One region of the Methylobacterium terrae genome, then DNA from elsewhere that is predicted to be linked to it. Evidence: predicted binding sites of a transcription regulator. Region 1 holds the regulator's gene; the other holds the start of a gene.
The links. Region 1 encodes LexA, which represses DNA repair genes until DNA is damaged. Its sites were predicted from a motif close to TGTTCNNNNTGTGTTCNG; they were not measured.

Region 1 (9,398 bases):
TGGACGATTTCGGCACCGGCTACTCCTCGCTCAACTACCTGAGGAGCTTCCCGTTCGACCGCATCAAGGTCGACCGCAGCTTCGTCACCGGGCTCGGCTCGGGCGCGCAGAACACCGCGATCGTCCGCGCCGTCATCGACATCGCCCGGGTGCTCGGCATGCGCACCACCGCCGAGGGAATCGAGACCGCCGACCAGCACCGGGTGCTGGCGCTCCTCGGCTGCGACGAGGTCCAGGGCTACCTGTTCAGCCGCCCGGTGCCGGCCGAGGAGGCCCGGGCGCTCATCGGCCGCTGGTGTGCCGAGGACCGGCGGGCCAAGACCCTGGCGGCGTGACCGCCGGGGACCGGCCGGGAACGGAGGTCCGCCCATCCCGCGGGGCGGCTCGGCGCCTGTTCGACGCTCGGGGTGGATGGGGGCCAAATCGCACCCGCGACCTCATCCCCCCGGAGGCGGAAGGGCGGATGATCGCGCCCTGCCCTCTCGGGTTCGGACAAGGGCGATCCGGCTCCGATCGGCTCCCCGGCCTCGATCCCCGGCCTCGATCCCCGGCAAGGCGCCGGGTACGGAGGTTTGCCGGCAGCCCGCTCCCTGCTCGAGATCGCGTTCACCCCCCACCCTGGACAGGTGAAGGGGTGAAGCGAGGTCACGTGCGCGACCACCGAACCACGCTCAACCCGCGTAATCCCGGGCGAGAACGATCGTTTCGGGCCGGTGCATCCGCAGGACGGCCGGACGGGACAGCCGCGGGGGGACGTTGAGCCGGGGCGCGTCGACCCGAGACGACGCCTGAACCTGGTTCGCCTGGACCTGGTTCGCCTGGACCTGGTTCGCCTGGACCTGGTTCGCCTCGACGTGCGGCGCGCTCTTGCGCCGGCGCGTCCAGGTCTCGTGCCAGAGGAGCAGCGCCCCGGCCGCGACCACGATCACGCCGCCGATCACGAGGTGCAGGTTCGGAACCTCGCCGAAGGCGAGGTAGCCGAGGCCCATGCCCCAGACCAGCATCAGGTAGTAGAACGGAGAGACCGCGGTGGCCGGCGCCGAGGCGAGCGCCCGGGTCCAGAGATACTGCGCGCCGACATTCGAGGCCCCGAGCAGCCCGAACAGGGCGGCGTCGGGCAGGCTCGGCAGCCGGAAGCCGAACACCAGCAGCACCGAATGCGCCGCCGCCATGACGGCCATCTGCCAGATCAGCAGGGTGCCGGCCTTCTCGGTCTTGGCCATGCCGCGCACCGCCACCGTGACGGTGCCGTACATCACGGCGTTGCCCAGCGCGAACAAGGCCCCGACCTGGAGCGAGTCGGCGCCCGGATTGGTCACCACCAGCACGCCGACGAAGCCCACCACCAGCACGCCCCAGCGCACCGGGTCGGAGGCCTCCTTGTGCCAGAGGATCGCCACCACGGCGGCGAAGAGCGGCGCCGAGAAGCCGATCGCCGTCACCCCGGCGAGCGGCATCAGCCCGAGCGCCAGCACCGTCAGCGTCTGCGAGATCGCCTGCGACAGGCCCCGGGCGACGTGGGCCCCGGGCTTCTTCGTGCGGAACACCCCGAGTCCCGTCGCCGGCAGCATGAAGGCGCAGACCAGCCCGAAGGCGATCGAGGAGCGCAGGAACATCACCTCGCCGACCGGATAATGCGCGACGAGGTGCTTCGAGAACGCGTTCGACAGGGTCAGGAGCACGGTCGCGCCGATCATCAGCGCGATGCCCAGGGGGACGTTGTCGGCGGGGCGGGCGGCCTCCGCCGGCTTCGGGCCGGCGGCCTGAGAAACGGCAGCGCTCGTCATGGGGCGGTCTCCGGCGGAGGTGGCGTCAGGAGACCGGCTGCTCGGCCGGGTGCACGTCCGTGGATTCGGCGCCCGAGGAGTCGCCATCCCGGGCCTTGGTGCCCTCGGACTTGTCATCCGAGAGCTTGGCGGCCGCGAACTCGGCATCCATGAACCAGGGCTTCACCCCGACGCCGCGGCGCAGGGAGTACATGTAGAAGATCGGCATCGTGGCCGGGAACAGGTCGCGGAACTCGCTGCCGTTGAAGGTGACGAACACCGCCTCCGGGAAGGCCGCCGCGACGGCGCGCTTCTCGATCATGTTCATGCGGTGGTAGTCGAGGGCGCCCTGCTCGGTGGAGCCCTCGCCGCGGTACCATTTGGCCGCGCAGGCGATCAGGCTCGCCAGGACCTCGCCCGAGGGCTCCTCCCCGGCCGTGTCCGCGCCGATCTCGCGGGCGAAGGCGACGACGTCGCTGAGCCGGGTGCTGGTGAATCCGCGGGCCTGCGCCGCGGCATCGATGGCGCCGAAATAGGCATTCACCACCTCGGCCGGATGCCCGTTCAGCGACGCGTGGGTGTCGGTGAAGATCAGGCGGAAGATCGCACCCGGCGCGTAGGCCTGGCGCACCCGCTCGGCGAGCTGGCCGAGGTAATCGAGGCAGGCGAGGTCCGGCGGGGCGATCTCCGAGCGCGGGCCCTTGCCCCAGTACAGCACGAACTCGAGCGGGCGCCCGGCCCGGGCCGCCGCCTCGACCATCGGCACCAGCCGCTCGGCGTTGCCCGGCTGCTCGCGCTTGAACGCCCAGGTATTGAAGGATTTGATAATCAACTCTGGATTGAACTTCGCGGCAGGCTTCGCCTTCAGGACTTTTTTCCGTGTTAGTTCCAAGTTGATCGCCCGGCTCGCGCCCTCGGAACGGTCCGTTCCGCTGGGATACGTCGTCTGCATGTCCTTCACCCCCGTCTCGCTCGCGAACGTATATCCGGTAGTAGACTTTTCTAGAGTGGGCATGTCGGCGACCTGTTCATCGTCCGGGATGCGCGATAAGTGGGTTAACGACTTGCTAAAGTCAATCGAATTGCTAACAAATAGTTAACGGCTGCGCAGAGTTGCATTTTTGCCGGCTCAACGTCGCGGCGGCGGGCGGGCGCCGCGGTCGATTCCGCGTCGCCGCCCCGCCCGGCTCGACGATTGCCGCCGCGCTGGACGCGATCTTGCCTTAAGCTGGCGGCCGCCTCATCCCGGGGCGGCACGGCCCCGACCCGAGGGCCGCACGGCCCCGATCCCGGGGCCGCACGAGGGAGGGTCATGGACCTCACCAGCATCACGGAGGTGGTGGTGCCCCGCGCCCGGGCCGCGCTGCCGGCCTGGCGACCGGGCGACGCCTGGCTCGCCGGCGGGACCTGGCTCTACTCCGAGCCGCAGGACGGGATCGGTCGGCTGATCGACCTGCCCTCCCTCGGCTGGGAGCCGCACGCGCTGGCGCCGGAGGGCCTCCGGATCGCCGCGACCTGCACCATCGCGGCCCTCGACCGGCTCGACCTGCCGGCCGCCTTCGCGGCGGCGCCGCTGATCGGGCGGTGCTGCCGGGCGCTGCTCGGCTCGTTCAAGGTCTGGAACGCCGCGACGGTCGGCGGCAATCTCTGCCTGGCCCTCCCCGCCGGCCCGATGATCGCCCTCGCGGTCGCCCTCGACGGGACCGGCCTGATCTGGACGCCCGCGGGCGGCGAGCGGCGCCTGCCGGTCCGCGACCTGGTGCGCGGGCCGCAGGCGACCGCGCTCGCGCCCGGCGAGATCCTGCGCGAGATCGTCCTGCCGGCCGCGGCGCTGCGGCGGCGCACCGCCTTCCGGCGCCTGTCCTTGAGCCCCAACGGCCGCTCCGGCGCCCTGGTGATCGCCACCCTCGACCCGTCGGGCGCCTTCGCCCTGACGGTGACCGCCGCGACCCGGCGCCCGGTGCGGATCGACCTTCGGGGCGTGCCGGGGGCGGACGAGCTCGCAGCGGCGCTCGCCGCGGCGATCCCGGACGGGCTCTGGTACGACGACGTCCACGGCGCGCCGGACTGGCGCCGCCACGTCACCGGGCTCATCGCCGAGGAGGCCCGGGCCGAGATCGCGGGAGGGGTCGCATGAGGCTCACCGTCAACGGCCACGCCCACGAGGTCGCGCCTCGCCCCGGCCAGTGCCTGCGCACGCTGCTGCGCGAACTCGGCTGGTTCGGCGTCAAGAAGGGCTGCGACGCGGGCGATTGCGGCGCCTGCACGGTCCATCTCGACGGCGAGCCGCTGCATGCCTGCCTGGTGCCGGCCTTCCGGGCGGCGGGGCGAACGATCACCACGGTCGAGGGCCTGGCCGGCCCTTGCGCGCCCGGCGACGGCGTGCCGGAGCGGCTGCACCCGGTGCAGGCCGCCTTCGTCGCCGCGCAGGGGTTCCAGTGCGGCTTCTGCACCCCCGGGATGGTGATGACCGCGGCCGTCCTCGACCAGGGCCAGGCCCGCGACCTGCCGGCCGCGCTCAAGGGCAACCTCTGCCGCTGCACCGGCTACCGGTCGATCGCGGACGCGATCGCGAGCATCGCCGAAGGGCGAGAAGGCATCGCCGCCGTCGACGCGCCGCGAGAGGCCTCGACCTGCGCGCACAGCCCGCCGGCCCCGGCCAGCGCGGCGATCGTCAGCGGCCGGACGCGCTACACCCTCGACCTGGACATGCCCGATGCCCTGCACCTGAAGGTGCTGCGCTCGCCGCACGCGCACGCCCGGGTGCGGCGCATCGATGCCGCGGCGGCCCTCGCCCTGCCGGGCGTGGTGCGGGTGCTCACCCACGCGGATGCGCCGGACCGGCTGTTCTCGACCGGCCGGCACGAGAACCCGGCCGACGACGCCGCCGACACGTGGGTGCTCGACCCGGTCCTGCGCTTCGTCGGCCAGCGCGTCGCCGCGGTGGTCGCCGAGAGCGAGGCGGCGGCGGAGGCCGGGTGCCGGGCGCTGGTCGTCGCGTACGAGGTGCTGCCGGCCTGCCTCGACCCCGAGCAGGCCCTCGCCCCCGACGCGCCCCTGGTGCACGGCGCGCGGCCGACCGGCGAGGACGCGCCGCCGCTCCACCCCCACCCCAACCTCGCCGCCGAGGCCCACGGCGAGATCGGCGACGTCGCGGTCGGCCTCGCCGCCGCGGACGTGGTACACGAGGGCACCTACCGCTCGCAGCGGATCCAGCACGCGCATCTCGAGACCCACGCGGCGCTTGGCTGGCGCGACCCGGACGGGCGGCTCGTGATCCGCTCGAGCACCCAGGTGCCGTTCCTCACCCGCGACGCCCTCTGCGCCCTGTTCGATCTCCCCCGTGATCAGGTCCGGGTCGCGTGCGGCCGGGTCGGCGGCGGCTTCGGCGGCAAGCAGGAGATGCTGACCGAGGACCTGGTGGCGCTCGCCGTCCTCGCCACCGGCCGGCCGGTGCGCTTCGAGACGACCCGCGCCGAGCAGTTCACCGCCGCCACCACCCGCCACCCGATGCGGGTGCGGGTGCGCCTCGGCGCCCGCGCCGACGGCACGCTGACGGCCATCGCCCTCGAGGTGCTCTCGAATACCGGCGCCTACGGCAACCATGCCGGCGGCGTGCTGCATCACGGCTGCAACGAGGTGATCGCGGTCTATCGCTGCCCGAACAAGCGCGTCGACGGCACCGCCGTCCACACCCACACCGTGCCGGCGGGGGCGTTTCGCGGCTACGGCCTGAGCCAGACCATCTTCGCGGTCGAATCCGCCATGGACGAGCTCGCCCGCGCCCTGGGGCTCGATCCGTTCGAGCTGCGCCGCCGCAACGCGGTGCGGCCCGGCGACCCGATGGTCTCGACGAGCCTGGAGCCGCACGACGTCCGGTACGGCAGCTACGGCCTCGATCAATGCCTCGACGCGGTCGCGGCGGCGCTCGCGGAGCCGCCCCCCGCGGGCCCGCCGGGCTGGCGCACGGGCTCGGGCATGGCGCTCGCCATGATCGACACCATCCCGCCCCGCGGCCACTTCGCCGAGGCCCGGATCGCGCTCCGGGAGGACGGGCGCTACACCGTGAGCGTCGGCACGGTCGAGTTCGGCAACGGCACCTCGACGGTGCACGGCCAGATCGCCGCGGAGATCTTGGGCACCACGCCGGACCGGATCGCCCTGCGCCAGGGCGACACCGACGCGGTGGCGCACGATACCGGCGCCTATGGCAGCACCGGCATCGTGGTGGCGGGCCAGGCGACGTTGCGGGCCGCCGGGTCCCTGGCCGCGACGCTGAAGCAGCGCGCCGCCGCCCGCCTCGGGACCGACCCCGCCGCCTGCCGCCTCGAGGGGGATGCGGTGGTCGCGGGCGAGGCGCGGATCCCCCTCGCCGACCTCGCCCCTGCGGAGGCCCTCGGCCGGGCCGACGGCAGCCCGCGCTCGGTGGCGTTCAACGTCCAGGGCTTCCAGGTCGCGGTGCGGCCGGGGACCGGCGAGGTCAGGATCCTCAGGAGCGTCCACGCCGCCGATGCCGGGCGGGTGATGAACCCGGTCCAGTGCCGCGGCCAGATCGAGGGCGGCGTCGCCCAGGCGCTCGGCGCCGCGCTCTTCGAGGACCTGGCGATCGATGCCGAGGGCCGGGTCGCGACCCCGTCCTTCCGCACCTACCACATCCCGGCCATCGCCGACGTGCCCCGCACCGAGGTGATCTTCGCCGACACCCATGACGGGATCGGTCCGCTCGGCGCCAAGTCGATGAGCGAGAGCCCGTTCAACCCCGTGGCGGCGGCCCTGGGGAATGCAATCCGGGACGCGACCGGCGCGCGGCTGACCGCGACGCCCTTCGCGCCCGACCGGATCTACCGACAGATCAGCGACGCCATCAGCAGCGGCGAGGAGGAGCGATGGACCTGAAGCGCGACGACGGCCTGACCCGGCCGAATGGTTCTTCCGGAGGAGGAGTCCTGGAGCGCACCTTCGCGCTCTCGGCCCACGGCACGACCGTGCGCACGGAGCTGCTCGCCGGGCTGACCACCTTCCTGACGATGGCCTACATCATCTTCGTCAACCCCAACATCCTGGGCGATGCCGGGATGCCGAAGGGCGCGGTGTTCGTCGCGACCTGCCTCGTCGCGGCGATCGGCTCGCTGGTGATGGCGTTCTACGCCAACTACCCGATCACGCTGGCGCCGGGCATGGGGCTCAACGCCTACTTCGCCTACGTGGTGGTGCTCCAGATGGGCTACACCTGGCAGGCGGCGCTCGGCGCGGTGTTCATCTCCGGCCTCCTCTTCATGGCCGTCACGCTGACCGGCCTGCGCCGGATCATCGTCGAGGGCATCCCGCGATCGATGCGCATCGCCATCACGGTCGGCATCGGGCTCTTCCTCGCCATCATCGCGCTGAAGAGCGCCGGCGTGGTGGCGGCGAGCCCGGCGACCTTCGTCACCCTCGGCGACCTGCACAAGCCGAGCGCGGTGCTGGCGGTGCTGGGCTTCCTGATCGTCGCGGTGCTCTCGGTGCGCAAGGTGCGCGGCGCGCTGCTGGCCGGCATCCTGACCGTCACGGCCCTCAGCTTCGTCGTCGCCGACAACAACTTCCAGGGCGTCGCCTCGCTGCCGCCCTCGATCGCCCCGACCCTGTTCGCCCTCGACATCACCGGCGCCCTGTCGGGCGGGCTCCTCAACGTGATCCTGGTATTCTTCCTCGTCGAGTTGTTCGACGCCACCGGCACGCTGATGGGCGTGGCCAACCGGGCGGGGCTGCTCACGCAAGGCAAGATGGAGCGCCTCGACAAGGCCCTGATGGCCGATTCCTCGTCGATCTTCGTCGGCTCGCTGCTCGGCACCTCGAGCACCACGGCGTATCTCGAGAGCGCGTCCGGCGTCGAGGAGGGCGGCCGCACCGGGCTCACCGCCGCCACGGTGGCGGTTCTCTTCCTCGCCTGCCTGTTCTTCGCGCCGCTCGCCGGCTCGGTCCCGGCCTACGCCACGGCCCCGGCCCTGTTCTACGTCGCCTGCCTGATGCTGCACGAGCTGGTCGACCTCGACTGGGACGACCTGACCGAGGTGCTGCCGGCCTGCGTCACGGCGCTCCTGATGCCCTTCACCTACTCGATCGCCAACGGCGTCGCCTTCGGCTTCATCACCTACGCGGTGATCAAGCTGCTCACCGGGCGGTTCCGGGAGGTGAAGCCGGTGGTGTGGGTGATCGCAGGCGTGTTCCTGTTCAAGTTCGTGGCGACGGGCAGCGCGCATTGAAGGGCGCACCGCCCGAACCCTCCCCTCTGCGGGGGAGGGTTCGGGCGTCGCCTCTCGACCCGCCTCAGTACTTCCGGACCAGGCTCACCAGCCGGCCCTGGATCCGCACCCGGTCGGGCCCGAGCACGCGGGTCTCGTAGGCCGGGTTGGCGGCTTCGAGCGCGATCGACGAGCCGCGGCGGCGCAGGCGCTTGAGGGTTGCCTCCTCGTCGTCGATCAGCGCCACGATGATGTCGCCGGTATTGGCGGTCTCCTGGCGGCGGATCACCACGAGGTCGCCGTCGAGGATGCCGGCCTCGATCATCGAGTCGCCGCGCACCTCCAGGGCGTAGTGCTCGCCGCTGGCGAGGAAGTCCGGCGACATCGCCACCGTGCGGCTCTGGCTCTGGATCGCCGAGATCGGCGTACCGGCGGCGATCCGGCCCATCACCGGCACGCTGACCGACTGGCCGTTCTCGTCCGATGCCGTCGCCATCGCGGGGATGCCGGCGGGCCGCTTCGGCTCGTGGGCGCGACCGCCCTCGACCACGCTGGGGTTGAACCGTACCACCTCGGCGCTCGGCGCGGCCTGCGCCGGCCCCGTCACCGTGTCGGGCAGGCGGATCACCTCGATCGCCCGGGCCCGGTTCGGCAGGCGGCGCAGGAAGCCGCGCTCCTCGAGCGCCGTGATCAGGCGGTGGATGCCCGATTTCGACTTGAGGTCGAGGGCGTCCTTCATCTCGTCGAAGGACGGGGGCACGCCCGTCTCGCGCATTCTCTGCTGAATGAAGCGGAGCAGGTCCAACTGCTTACGCGTGAGCATGTGACACTCTCATCCCCGCGCTGGCGCGCTCCGGAAACAAATCGCGAACATGGTAAGCGTTCCGCAAGTGTTCCGCAAGCGGGTCGGCGAAATCCGCGCGAGAGCACAGCAACGGCCCCCGGCAGAGAGGAGAGATCGAGCCTATTCGGGCGGGACGGGGCGTCAGCCCCGCCCCTTGCGCCCCTTGTATTTCGGCCGCTGGCCCGGAAACCCCTGCGTCGAGCGGCCGGTCGGGCGCTCGGCGTAGGAGAACGGCACCTCGCGGTCGGTGCCCGGGCCCATCTCGTCGAGGTCGGGCTCGCGGATGCGGGTGCCCTCGTCGGAGGTGCCCTTGCCGCCGGGGCCGTAGCCGAGCGGCTCGGGGCCGCGCCGCTTGCGCTTGGCGCCGAAGCGGCCGGCCTCGCGCTCGACGTCGGCCTGCTCGGCCATCGGGTCGTCGGCGATGGCGAGCTCGGTCGCCTGGAGGCGCTTGAGCTCGTCGCGCAGGCGCGCCGCCTCCTCGAAGTCGAGGTCGGCCGCCGCCGCCCGCATCCGCTTCTCGAGGTCGGCCATCACCGCCTTGAGGTTGTGGCCGACCGTGACAGCGGA
Region 2 (9,398 bases), 1.7 Mb from region 1:
GAGCCGCCGGCCGGCGCGCCAGTAGGCGTCGCCGAGGTGGTCGTTGATCGTCGGGTCGCCGGGCTTGAGCTCGATCGCCTTCTCGAGCTCGCGCACCGCGTCGTCCCAGCGGCCGAGGCGGTAATAGGCCCAGCCCAGGCTGTCGATGATCATGCCGTCGCGCGGCTGCAGGTCGACCGCCTGCTTGAGCATGCGGAACGCCTCGTCGATGTTCTGGTTCTGGTCGACCCAGGAATAGGCGAGGTAGTTCAGCACCTGGGCGCGGCCGTTCGGCTGCGTCGCCGGCACCAGCTCGAGCGCCTTCTTCAGGTCGGCCTCGGCCTTCGGCCACTCCTTGGCCCGCTCGAACGACGTGCCGCGGAAGTAGTACAGTGTCCAGTAATTGCGCGCCGGCTGGTCGCCGATCAGGTCTATCGCCTTGGTGTAGGTCTGGGTCGACTCGATGTACTTCTTGCGCGAGCGCTGGACGTTGCCGAGCGCCGAGATCACGTCGATGTCGTTGGGATAGGTCTTGGCGACCTGGTCGAGATGGGCGATCGCCTCGTCGCCCTTGCCCATCTGCTCGAGGTTGAGCCCGATCTGGATGTCGGCGTTGAGCTTGAGCGGGGAATTCGCCGGCATGCGGGCGAAGACCTCGTTCGCCCGCTCGGGCGCCTTCATCCGCTCCAGCGTGTCGGCGAGGGTCAGCAGCGCCAGCGAGTGCTCGGGGGCGAGGTGGAGGGCAAGCCGCAGGTACACCACCGCCGGCAGCTCGTCGCCCTGCGAGGTCCCGGCAGAGCCGAGGCCGTACAGGACTTCCGCCGCGCCCTCCTGCGCCGAGTTGATCAGCGGCGTGAGCGGCTTGCCGGCCTTCAGCTTGTCGAGGGCGTCGCGCACGATCGGGTGGCGCGGCAGGACGTTGTCGAATTCCTGGTAGGCCGCCACCGCGAGGTCGGGCCGGCCGGACTCGGCCTCGAACCGGCCGTAGGCGTCGACGATGCGCAGGGTGTTGCGGTCGGAATCGTAGGCCGATTTCAGCCGGCGCTCGGCCTCGACCTTGTCGCCGACCAGGGCCGCGATCAGGCCGGCATGGTAGTCGCGGAAGACGTTGTAATAGCGCTCGCCCTTGAGCTTGTTGATCGTCTCGAGCGCCTTCTTGCCCTCGCCGGCCCCGGCGAAGGACCAGGCGGTCAGCAGCGTCGAGGTCAGGTCGGCGGCCGCGCCCTTGCCGCCGCGCTGCAGGTTCTGGCGCGCCGCCGCGTATTGCTTGGCCTTGATCTTCTGCACGCCCAGCGCGAGCTGGGCGAGGCCGTTGGCCCCGTCCCGCGCCGTCAGCCGCTCGGCGGCCCGGAACGCCTCCGGCAGCGAGCCGTCGGCGAGCAGCGCCACGAAGGAGCGCTCGAGGAGTTCCGCGTTGCGGGGATCCCCCTTGACCGCCTCGCGGTAGAAGGTGGCGGCGGCGGCCGTGTCGCGGGAGGCGCCCGCGATGTAGGCGGCGAGGAAGTTGCCTTCCAGCGAATCGGCCGGCTCGTAGGATTGCGGGCTCGCGACCTCCCGCACCGGCAGCCGCGCCGCGAGGGCCGGCGCCGTCGAGGCGGCGAGGAGGAGGGCCAGCGCGGCGAGCGCGCCACCGCGGCGGGGGGCGGGGATTCGGGTCTTGAGCACCAAACTCGTGGCTCCGTGGTCGCGCCGGCCGCGGCGCCGGCACGCGAAATCGGCGCGACATTGGACCCTGCGCGGGGCAGCGGCAAGACCAAACGGCGGCGGCGATGTGTCGGGGGCCGCCGTCCGCGCCGTCGGGCCGCCCGGCAGAGCGGACGCGCAACCCGTCGTGAGGCCGCCCGGTTTCCGGGTTGTAAGACCAATATTAAGCAATCGTCGCGTCAGATGCGCCAGGCCGCACAAGTCGTCCATCAGAGTCGCCGGACATGTCGCTTCGCAGACAAATATTTCTCATCCTGGGTTCGATAGGTTGCCTCTTTCTTGGGCTGACTGCCCTGCAAGTGATCGAGGCATGGAGCCGGGCCGATATCATGCGGCGTGTGGCGGAGGCCAACCGGGTGACTGATGCGCTCGCCGCCGCCGCGTCGTCGCTCGCGGCCGAGCGGGGGCTGACGAATGGCTGGCTCGCCAAGCCGCCGGCCGCCCCGGAGCAGGCGGCCCTGACGCGCCTGCGCGAGGAGGGCGACCGCCATCTCGGCGCCGCGCTGGCGGATCTGCGCGCCGACGACGCAGTGTCGCGGGCCGCCGCCGCCCTCGATGAGGCCAGGCGCGATCTCGCAGCCCTGCGCGGTCGGGTCGACCGGGTACTCTCCGGCACGTCCGATCCCGACCTCGCCGCGGCCTGGTTCCCGGCCGCGACCGGCGTGATCACCCGCGAGCAAACCTTGTTCGACGCGGTGCGGGCCGGCATCGCCGGCGCCGTGCCGGGCCCCCTCCATCACGGCCTCGACATCAAGCGGGCGCTCTGGGATGCGGGCGAGTATGCGGGCCGCGAGCGCGGACGGCTCAACGTCGCGATCGCCGGGCGCCAGGCGCTGCCCGTCGAGCAGGTCCGGGCGCTGTCCTCCCTCGCCGGGCGCGTCGAGGCGGCGCTCGCCCAGGCCCGCGCCTCCGAGGCCGCCCTCGGGCCGGAATTCCGGGACGCTCTCGCCGCGGCGGGCCGCCGCGTCGAGGCGTTCGAGGCCACCCGCGCGGCGGTCGTCCGGGCCGGCTCCGCGCGCGAGCCCTATCCCGTAGCCGCCGAGGAGTGGTTCCGGCAGGCGAGCGAGGTCATCGCCGGCATCGGCCAGGCCCGCGCGGCCGCCACCGCCTCGCTCGGCGCGATCGTGGCGGCTGAGAGCCGGGCGAGCGAGACCTGGCTCCTCGCCTCGCTGGCGATCCTGGCCGGCGCCTGCGCGGCGGTCGGCGGCGGCGCGCTCCTGCTGGTGCGCGGCGTGACCGGGCCGCTCGCCCGGATGATCGAGGCGATGCGCCGCCTCACCGCCGGCGATCTCGCCGTTCCGGTGCCTGCCGCTTCGTCGCGCAGCGAGATCGGCGCGATGGCCGCCGCGATGGTCCAGCTGCGCGACGGGCTCGCCCGCGCCGCCGCCCTGGAGGAGGAGGCGGCTCTGGCGCGCGCCGGGGCCGAGGCGCAGCGCCGCGCGGCCCTGCGCGAGCTCGCCGACCGGTTCGAGGGCTCGGTCGGCGGCGTCCTCGCCGCGGTGACCGCCGCGGCCTCCGAGATGGAGGCCACCGCCCGCGGCATGTCCGAGATCGCCGGCCGCACCGCCGACCAGAGCACCGGGGTCGCCGCCGCCGCCGAGGAGGCCTCCTCGAACGTCGCCACCGTCGCGGCGGCCGCGGGCCAGCTCGGCGCCTCGGTGCACGAGATCGGGCGCCGGGTCGGGTCCTCGGCCGAGATGGCCCGGGCCGCCGCCGACGCCGCCGCCGCGACCGCCCGCCTCGTCCACGAGCTGCGCCAGGGCGCGGCGCGGATCGGCGACGTGCTGGGGCTGATCTCCTCGATCGCCGACCAGACCAACCTGCTCGCGCTGAACGCCACCATCGAGGCGGCGCGGGCGGGCGCCGCGGGGCGGGGCTTCGCGGTGGTGGCCGCCGAGGTCAAGGCGCTCGCCGGCCAGACCGGCCGCGCCACGGCCGAGATCGCCGACCAGATCGCCCGCATCCAGGGCTCGACCGAGCAGGCGGTCGCGGCGATCGGCGGCATCGCCGGCCAGATCGGCGAGATCAGCTCGGCCTCGACCGCCATCGCGGCGGCGGTGGAGGAGCAGGGGGCCGCCACGCAGGAGATCGTCCGCACCATCGCGGAGGCCGCCAAGGGCACCGGCGAGGTGACGGGCAACATCGTCCGGGTCGCCGGGGCCGCCGACGAGACCGGGGCGGCGGCGAGCCAGGTGCTGTCGGCGGCAAGCGAGCTGTCGCGCCAGTCCGAGCACCTGCGCGGGGAGGTGGGGCGCTTCCTCACCACCGTCAGGGCGGCGTGAGGGAGGAGAACGCCCGTTCCCGCGCCGCCCGTCAGAACAGGCTGTACTGGCCGCCCACCCGCACCGGCACCGCGAACAGGTCGGCCCGCAGCCGCAGCCTCTCCGCCGGATAGCCGAGCCGGGTCATCGCCGCGCGCATCCGCCGGTCGAGGAGATCCGCGTAGGGGCCGGTCCCGGTGAAGCGCCGGCCGTAGGCGGCGTCGTAGACCTTGCCGCCGCGGCTCTGGGCGAGCAGCGAGAAGGTGCGTCTGGCCCGGTCGGGATAATGCTCGGCGAACCAGTCGCGCATCAGGTCGGCGAGTTCGTGCGGCAGGCGCAGGAGCACGCCGCCGGCCTCGCTCGCTCCCGCGTCGCGGGCGCGTGCCAGGATCGCTTCGATCTCGTGATCGTTGAGGCCCGGGATCAGGGGCGCCACCAGCACCATCACGGGCACGCCGGCCTCGGCGAGCGCCCGGATCGCCCGGAGGCGCTTCTCGGGCCGGGGCGCGCGCGGCTCCATCCGGCGGGCGAGGTCGGGATCGAGGGTGGTGACGGAGAGCGCGACCTTCACCAGCCCCTCCGCGGCCATCGGTGCCAGGATGTCGAGGTCGCGCAGCACGAGGTCGGACTTGGTGACGAGGCCGACCGGGTGGCGGAAGCGGGCGAGCACCTCCAGCACTCCCCGCGTCAGGCGGTAGCGCCGCTCGATCGGCTGGTAGGGGTCGGTCGCGGTGCCGAGGGCGATGGTGCGCGGGGCGTAGCCGCGGGCCGAGAGCTCCCGCTCGAGCAGGGAGGCCGCGTCGGGCTTGGCGAAGAGCTTCGTCTCGAAGTCGAGCCCCGGCGACAGGCCGGCATAGGCGTGGTTCGGCCGGGCGAAGCAGTAGACGCAGCCGTGCTCGCAGCCGCGATACGGGTTGATCGAGCGGTCGAAGCCGATATCGGGCGAATCGTTGCGGGTGATGATGGTGCGCGCCCGCTCCAGCGTCACCTCGGTGCGCAGCGGCGGCAGGTCGTCCGCCCGGACTTCCCGGGAGTCCTCTTGGTCTTCCCCGATGTCCTCCTGGCGCTCCCAGCCGTCCGAGAAGGCCTCGCGCTGCGCGGCCTCGAACCGGCCGGTCGGGTTGGCGGTGGCGCCGCGCCCGCGGCGGGTCCGCGCCGCCGGGGTCGATCCGGCGAGGCGGCGCCCCGTCTCACGCCCGCATCCCGAATCCATGCACGCCTCCGCCGACATAGCGGCCGAGCTTCGAACAAAACAGGAACAAACGCAAGGGCACGTGAAAATGCCGACGATCGAGGCAGGACGGGCCGCCCCCCATGAGTTATGGCGCGATCATGTTCACGGCTGCCATCCATCTCCCCGGCGCGATCGATCCGGATCGCATCGACGCCCTCGCCGACACCCTCGCGGCCCTGGTGGCCGGCGTGGCGGCGGGCGTGGTGGGCGATGCGGTGATCGCGGCAGAGCGTCCGGACGACCCGGAGGTCGCCACCATGGCGGAGAGCACCGGGGCGGCCCTGGTGGCGCGGGGATCCAATCCGTGGATCGCGGCGGCCGGGCCGGCGCGACGGCCCTGGATGCTGTGCCTGGAGGCCGGGGACGTGCCGGCGGAGGGGTGGATCCGGGTGCTCGACCGGTTCGGCGCCACCGCCTCCCCGGACGCGGTCGGCCGGCTGCGCCGCCCGCACGCCCCCCTGTTCGAGCGGATCGCCGGCCGGCGCGAGGCGCTGACCGGGACGCGCCGGGTGCGGGCCGGCGACCTCGTGCGGGTCGAGGCCGTGCGGGCGGGCCTGCCGCTCAGGGCCCGCCTGCCGGTCAGGCCCCTGCGGGCCGCGCTGCTGCGGGGTTAGCCGCTCCCCGCTTCAGGTGCTCGTCGAGGCGCGGCATGATCTCGACGAAGTTGCAGGGCCGGTGCCGGTAGTCGAGCTGGGCGGCCAGGATGCCGTCCCAGGCGTCGCGGCAGGCGCCGGGCGAGCCCGGCAGCACGAAGACGTAGGTGGCGCTCACCACCCCGGCGGTCGCCCGCGACTGCAGCGTCGAGGTGCCGATCTTGTCGTAGGAGATGCGGTGGAAGATGGCGGAGAACCCGTCCATCCGCTTCTCGAACAAGGGCTCCAGCGCCTCCGGCGTGACGTCGCGGCCGGTGAAGCCGGTGCCGCCGGTGGTGATGACGACGTCCACCCCCGGATCGCCGGCCCAGGCGCGCACCTGCGCGCGGATCGCCTCGACCTCGTCGGGCACGATCGCCCGGGCGGCGAGGCGGTGGCCCGCCTGCCCCAGCCGCTCGGCCAGGGTGTCGCCGGAGCGGTCGTCGGCGAGGGTGCGGGTGTCCGAGACGGTGAGCACCGCGATCGAGAGCGGCACGAAATCCCGGGCAAGGTCGAGGCCGGCCATCAGAGCTGGGAGGCCCGGAAGGTGTCGCAGGACTGGGTCTGGCCGCTGCGGTAGCCGGTCTGGAACCAGCGCATGCGCTGGGCCGAGGAGCCGTGGGTGAAGGAATCCGGCACGACGTAGCCCTGGCTCTGCTTCTGGAGCTTGTCGTCGCCGATGGCGCTCGCCGCCTGCATCGCCTCCTCGATGTCGCCGGGCTCGAGCGAATTGAAGCGGTCGTTCGAGTTCTTGGCCCAGACGCCGGCGAGGCAATCGGCCATCAGTTCGACGCGGACCGAGAGGGCGTTCGATTCGCGCTCGCCGACCTGCTGCTGCTTGCGCTGGACCTTGGGCAGGATGCCGAGCACGTCCTGGACGTGGTGGCCGACCTCGTGGGCGATGACGTAGGCGTAGGCGAAATCGCCCTTCACGTTGAACTTCTGCTCCATCTCCTTGAAGAAGGTCGTGTCGAGGTAGACCTTCTTGTCGAGCGGGCAGTAGAACGGGCCCATCGCGGCCCGGGCCTGGCCGCAGCCGCTGCGGGTGCCGCCGGTATAGAGCACCATCGTGGTCGGGGTGTATTGCCGCCCGGTCTGGTTCGGCAGAACCTGGTTCCACACGTCCTCGGTGTTGCCGAGGATCGCGGCGGCGAACTTGCCGGTCTGGTCGGCGGGAGCGCCGGTGCGCCGGTCGGGCTGCGGCCGGCCCTGCTGCTGCTCCTGCGGCGCGCGCTGGCGCGTCACCGTCTCGGCGCCGCCGATCAGGATCGCCGGGTTGATGCCGGTGACCCAGCCGATGATGCACAGGATCACGATGGTGCCGATGCCCAGGCCGCCGGCGCCGCCTCCGGGGAAGCCGAACCCGCCGCCACCGCCGCCTTCGCCGCGACGGTCCTCGACGTTGTCGGAGGTGCGAAAATCTTCCCAGCGCATGGTCAGCTACCCGTTGGCCCGTGAACCTTGGCCGCGACGGCTACGCGGCGCAGGCGTGAGGCTCAAGAGTAATCGACCAGGGCGGGCACGGTTCCGCTTGATCGGCCCCCGGTCGATCGCTGTCGGCGGGGTCAGCGCCCGCCCTCGTCGAGGGCGGCGCGCAGGGCCCGGAAATCGCGCCAGGCGAGGCGTTTCTGCAGCGGTTGGCGCAGCAGGTAGGCCGGGTGCAGGGTGGCGAGCAGCCGGATCTCGCGCCGCCCGGTGCGGTAGGGGAACCAGCGGCCGCGCGACTTCAGGATGCCGTCCTTGGTGCCGGCGAGCGCTTGCGTGGCGACGCCGCCGAGGCAGACCAGGATGTCGGGATCGGCGAGCGCGATCTGCCGCTCGATGAACGGCTTGCAGGTCGCGAGCTCCTGCGGGGTCGGGTTGCGGTTGCCGGGCGGGCGCCAGGGCACGACGTTGCCGACATAGGCGTTGCTGCGGTCGAGCCCGACCGCCGCCATCATCCGGTCGAGGAGCTGGCCCGACCGGCCCATGAACGGCTTGCCGACCCGGTCCTCGTCGGCCCCCGGGGCCTCGCCGACGAACATCACCCGCGCCTGCGGGTTGCCGTCCGCGAAGACGAGGTTCTTGGCGGTGAAGCGCAGCGCGCAGCTCTCGAACCGGGCGAGCAGGCCCTCCAGCTCCTCCAGGCTCGCGGCGGTGGCGGCGAGCTCGCGCGCGTCGCCCGCGGCCTCGCCCGGGGCGGCGGCGGCAGAGCGGCCGTAGGTGCTGGGCGCTTCCTGTCGCGGGAGGGCTTGGGGCGGGAGGGCTTGGGGCGGGAGTGCTTGAGGCGGGAGGGCTTGGGTTGGGAGATCTCGGCGCGGAGGTTCCGGACGCAACGATTCCTGGCGCGGCGCCTCGTCCCGCGCGAAGGCCGGATGGTCCGGCTCGGGCGCAGGCTCGGCCCGCCGCGCCGGTGCCCCGGCCTCCGCCCGCGCGGCCCGGCGCGGCGCCTCCGGCTCGGCGAAGCGGTCGTGCGGCGTCTCGTCCAGCACGGCGTCCACGCCCGCCGCGACGTGAAAGTCGAGGAAAGAGAGAAGGTCGCGGCTGTCGGGAGCGTCGGGTGCCATAAGTATGATGTGGCGTGCCGAGCGGCTGTGGACAACGGGCGCGACATGACGCGCACAGGCATTCTCGCGCGCGGGGCCCAGGGGCGGTCGCTTGCACCCGGGGACACGCCGTCGCACGGTCCGGCCGAGGGAACCGCTTGAGGCGGCCCGAGATCGTTTATATGTGAACTATTGCAAGACCTGAGGGAGGGACGGGATGGAGCTGCCGGAACGCGAGGCGATGGACTTCGACGTGGTGATCGTCGGAGCGGGCCCGGCCGGGCTGGCTGCCGCCATCCAGCTCAAGCAGCTCGCCGCCGAGGCCGGCACCGAGGTCTCGGTGGTGGTGGTCGAGAAGGGCAGCGAGGTCGGCGCCCACATCCTGTCGGGCGCCGTCATCGACCCGAGCGGCCTCGACACGCTGGTGCCCGACTGGCGCGAGGACCCGGACCGCCCCCTCAAGACCGAGGTGGTGAAGGACGAGTTCATGTTCCTCGGGCCGGCCGGCGGCATCAGCATGCCGAACATCGCCTTCCCGAAGCTGATGAGCAACCACGGCAATTTCGTCGGCTCGCTCTCCAACGTGACGAAGTATCTCGGCCGCAAGGCGGAGGAGCTCGGCGTCGAGATCTATCCGGGCTTCCCGGCCGCCGAGATCCTCTACGACGAGGCCGGCGCGGTGGTCGGCGTCGCCACCGGCGACCTCGGCGTCGCCCGGTCGGGCGAGGCGCGCGACGACTTCACCCGCGGCATGGAGCTGCGCGCCAAGTACACGGTGTTCGGCGAGGGCGCCCGCGGCTCGCTGACGAAGAAGCTGATCGACCGCTACCGCCTCAACCAGCATTCCGACCACCAGAAGTACGGGCTCGGCGTCAAGGAGCTGTGGCAGGTCAAGCCGGAGAAGTTCCGGCCCGGGCTGGTGCAGCACTCGATGGGCTGGCCGCTGCCGAACAAGGCCGGCGGCGGCTCCTGGCTCTACCACTTCGACGATCACCTCGTCTCGGTCGGCTTCGTCACGCACCTGAACTACGAGAACCCGACCCTGTCGCCGTTCGAGGAGTTC

Region 2: a site for LexA is predicted at 5,188-5,205, ahead of DK419_RS18275 (PA0069 family radical SAM protein). Genes of this name have one in related genera too.

The regions. Positions count from the first base shown of each region.
Region 1 is NZ_CP029553.1:2,264,595-2,273,992, reverse strand. Features, by position in the region: gene DK419_RS10190 (putative bifunctional diguanylate cyclase/phosphodiesterase) at 1-335, shown strand, start outside; gene DK419_RS10185 (DMT family transporter) at 672-1,787, opposite strand; gene DK419_RS10180 (hypothetical protein) at 1,813-2,598, opposite strand; gene DK419_RS10175 (FAD binding domain-containing protein) at 3,079-3,903, shown strand; gene DK419_RS10170 (molybdopterin-dependent oxidoreductase) at 3,900-6,662, shown strand; gene DK419_RS10165 (NCS2 family permease) at 6,653-8,008, shown strand; gene lexA (transcriptional repressor LexA) at 8,073-8,810, opposite strand; gene uvrB (excinuclease ABC subunit UvrB) at 8,973-9,398, opposite strand, start outside.
Region 2 is NZ_CP029553.1:3,945,147-3,954,544, reverse strand. Features, by position in the region: gene DK419_RS18285 (tetratricopeptide repeat protein) at 1-1,644, opposite strand, end outside; gene DK419_RS28745 (methyl-accepting chemotaxis protein) at 2,040-3,965, shown strand; gene DK419_RS18275 (PA0069 family radical SAM protein) at 3,997-5,157, opposite strand; gene DK419_RS18270 (hypothetical protein) at 5,277-5,792, shown strand; gene moaB (molybdenum cofactor biosynthesis protein B) at 5,758-6,336, opposite strand; gene ypfJ (KPN_02809 family neutral zinc metallopeptidase) at 6,336-7,244, opposite strand; gene DK419_RS18255 (uracil-DNA glycosylase) at 7,376-8,356, opposite strand; gene DK419_RS18250 (electron transfer flavoprotein-ubiquinone oxidoreductase) at 8,553-9,398, shown strand, end outside.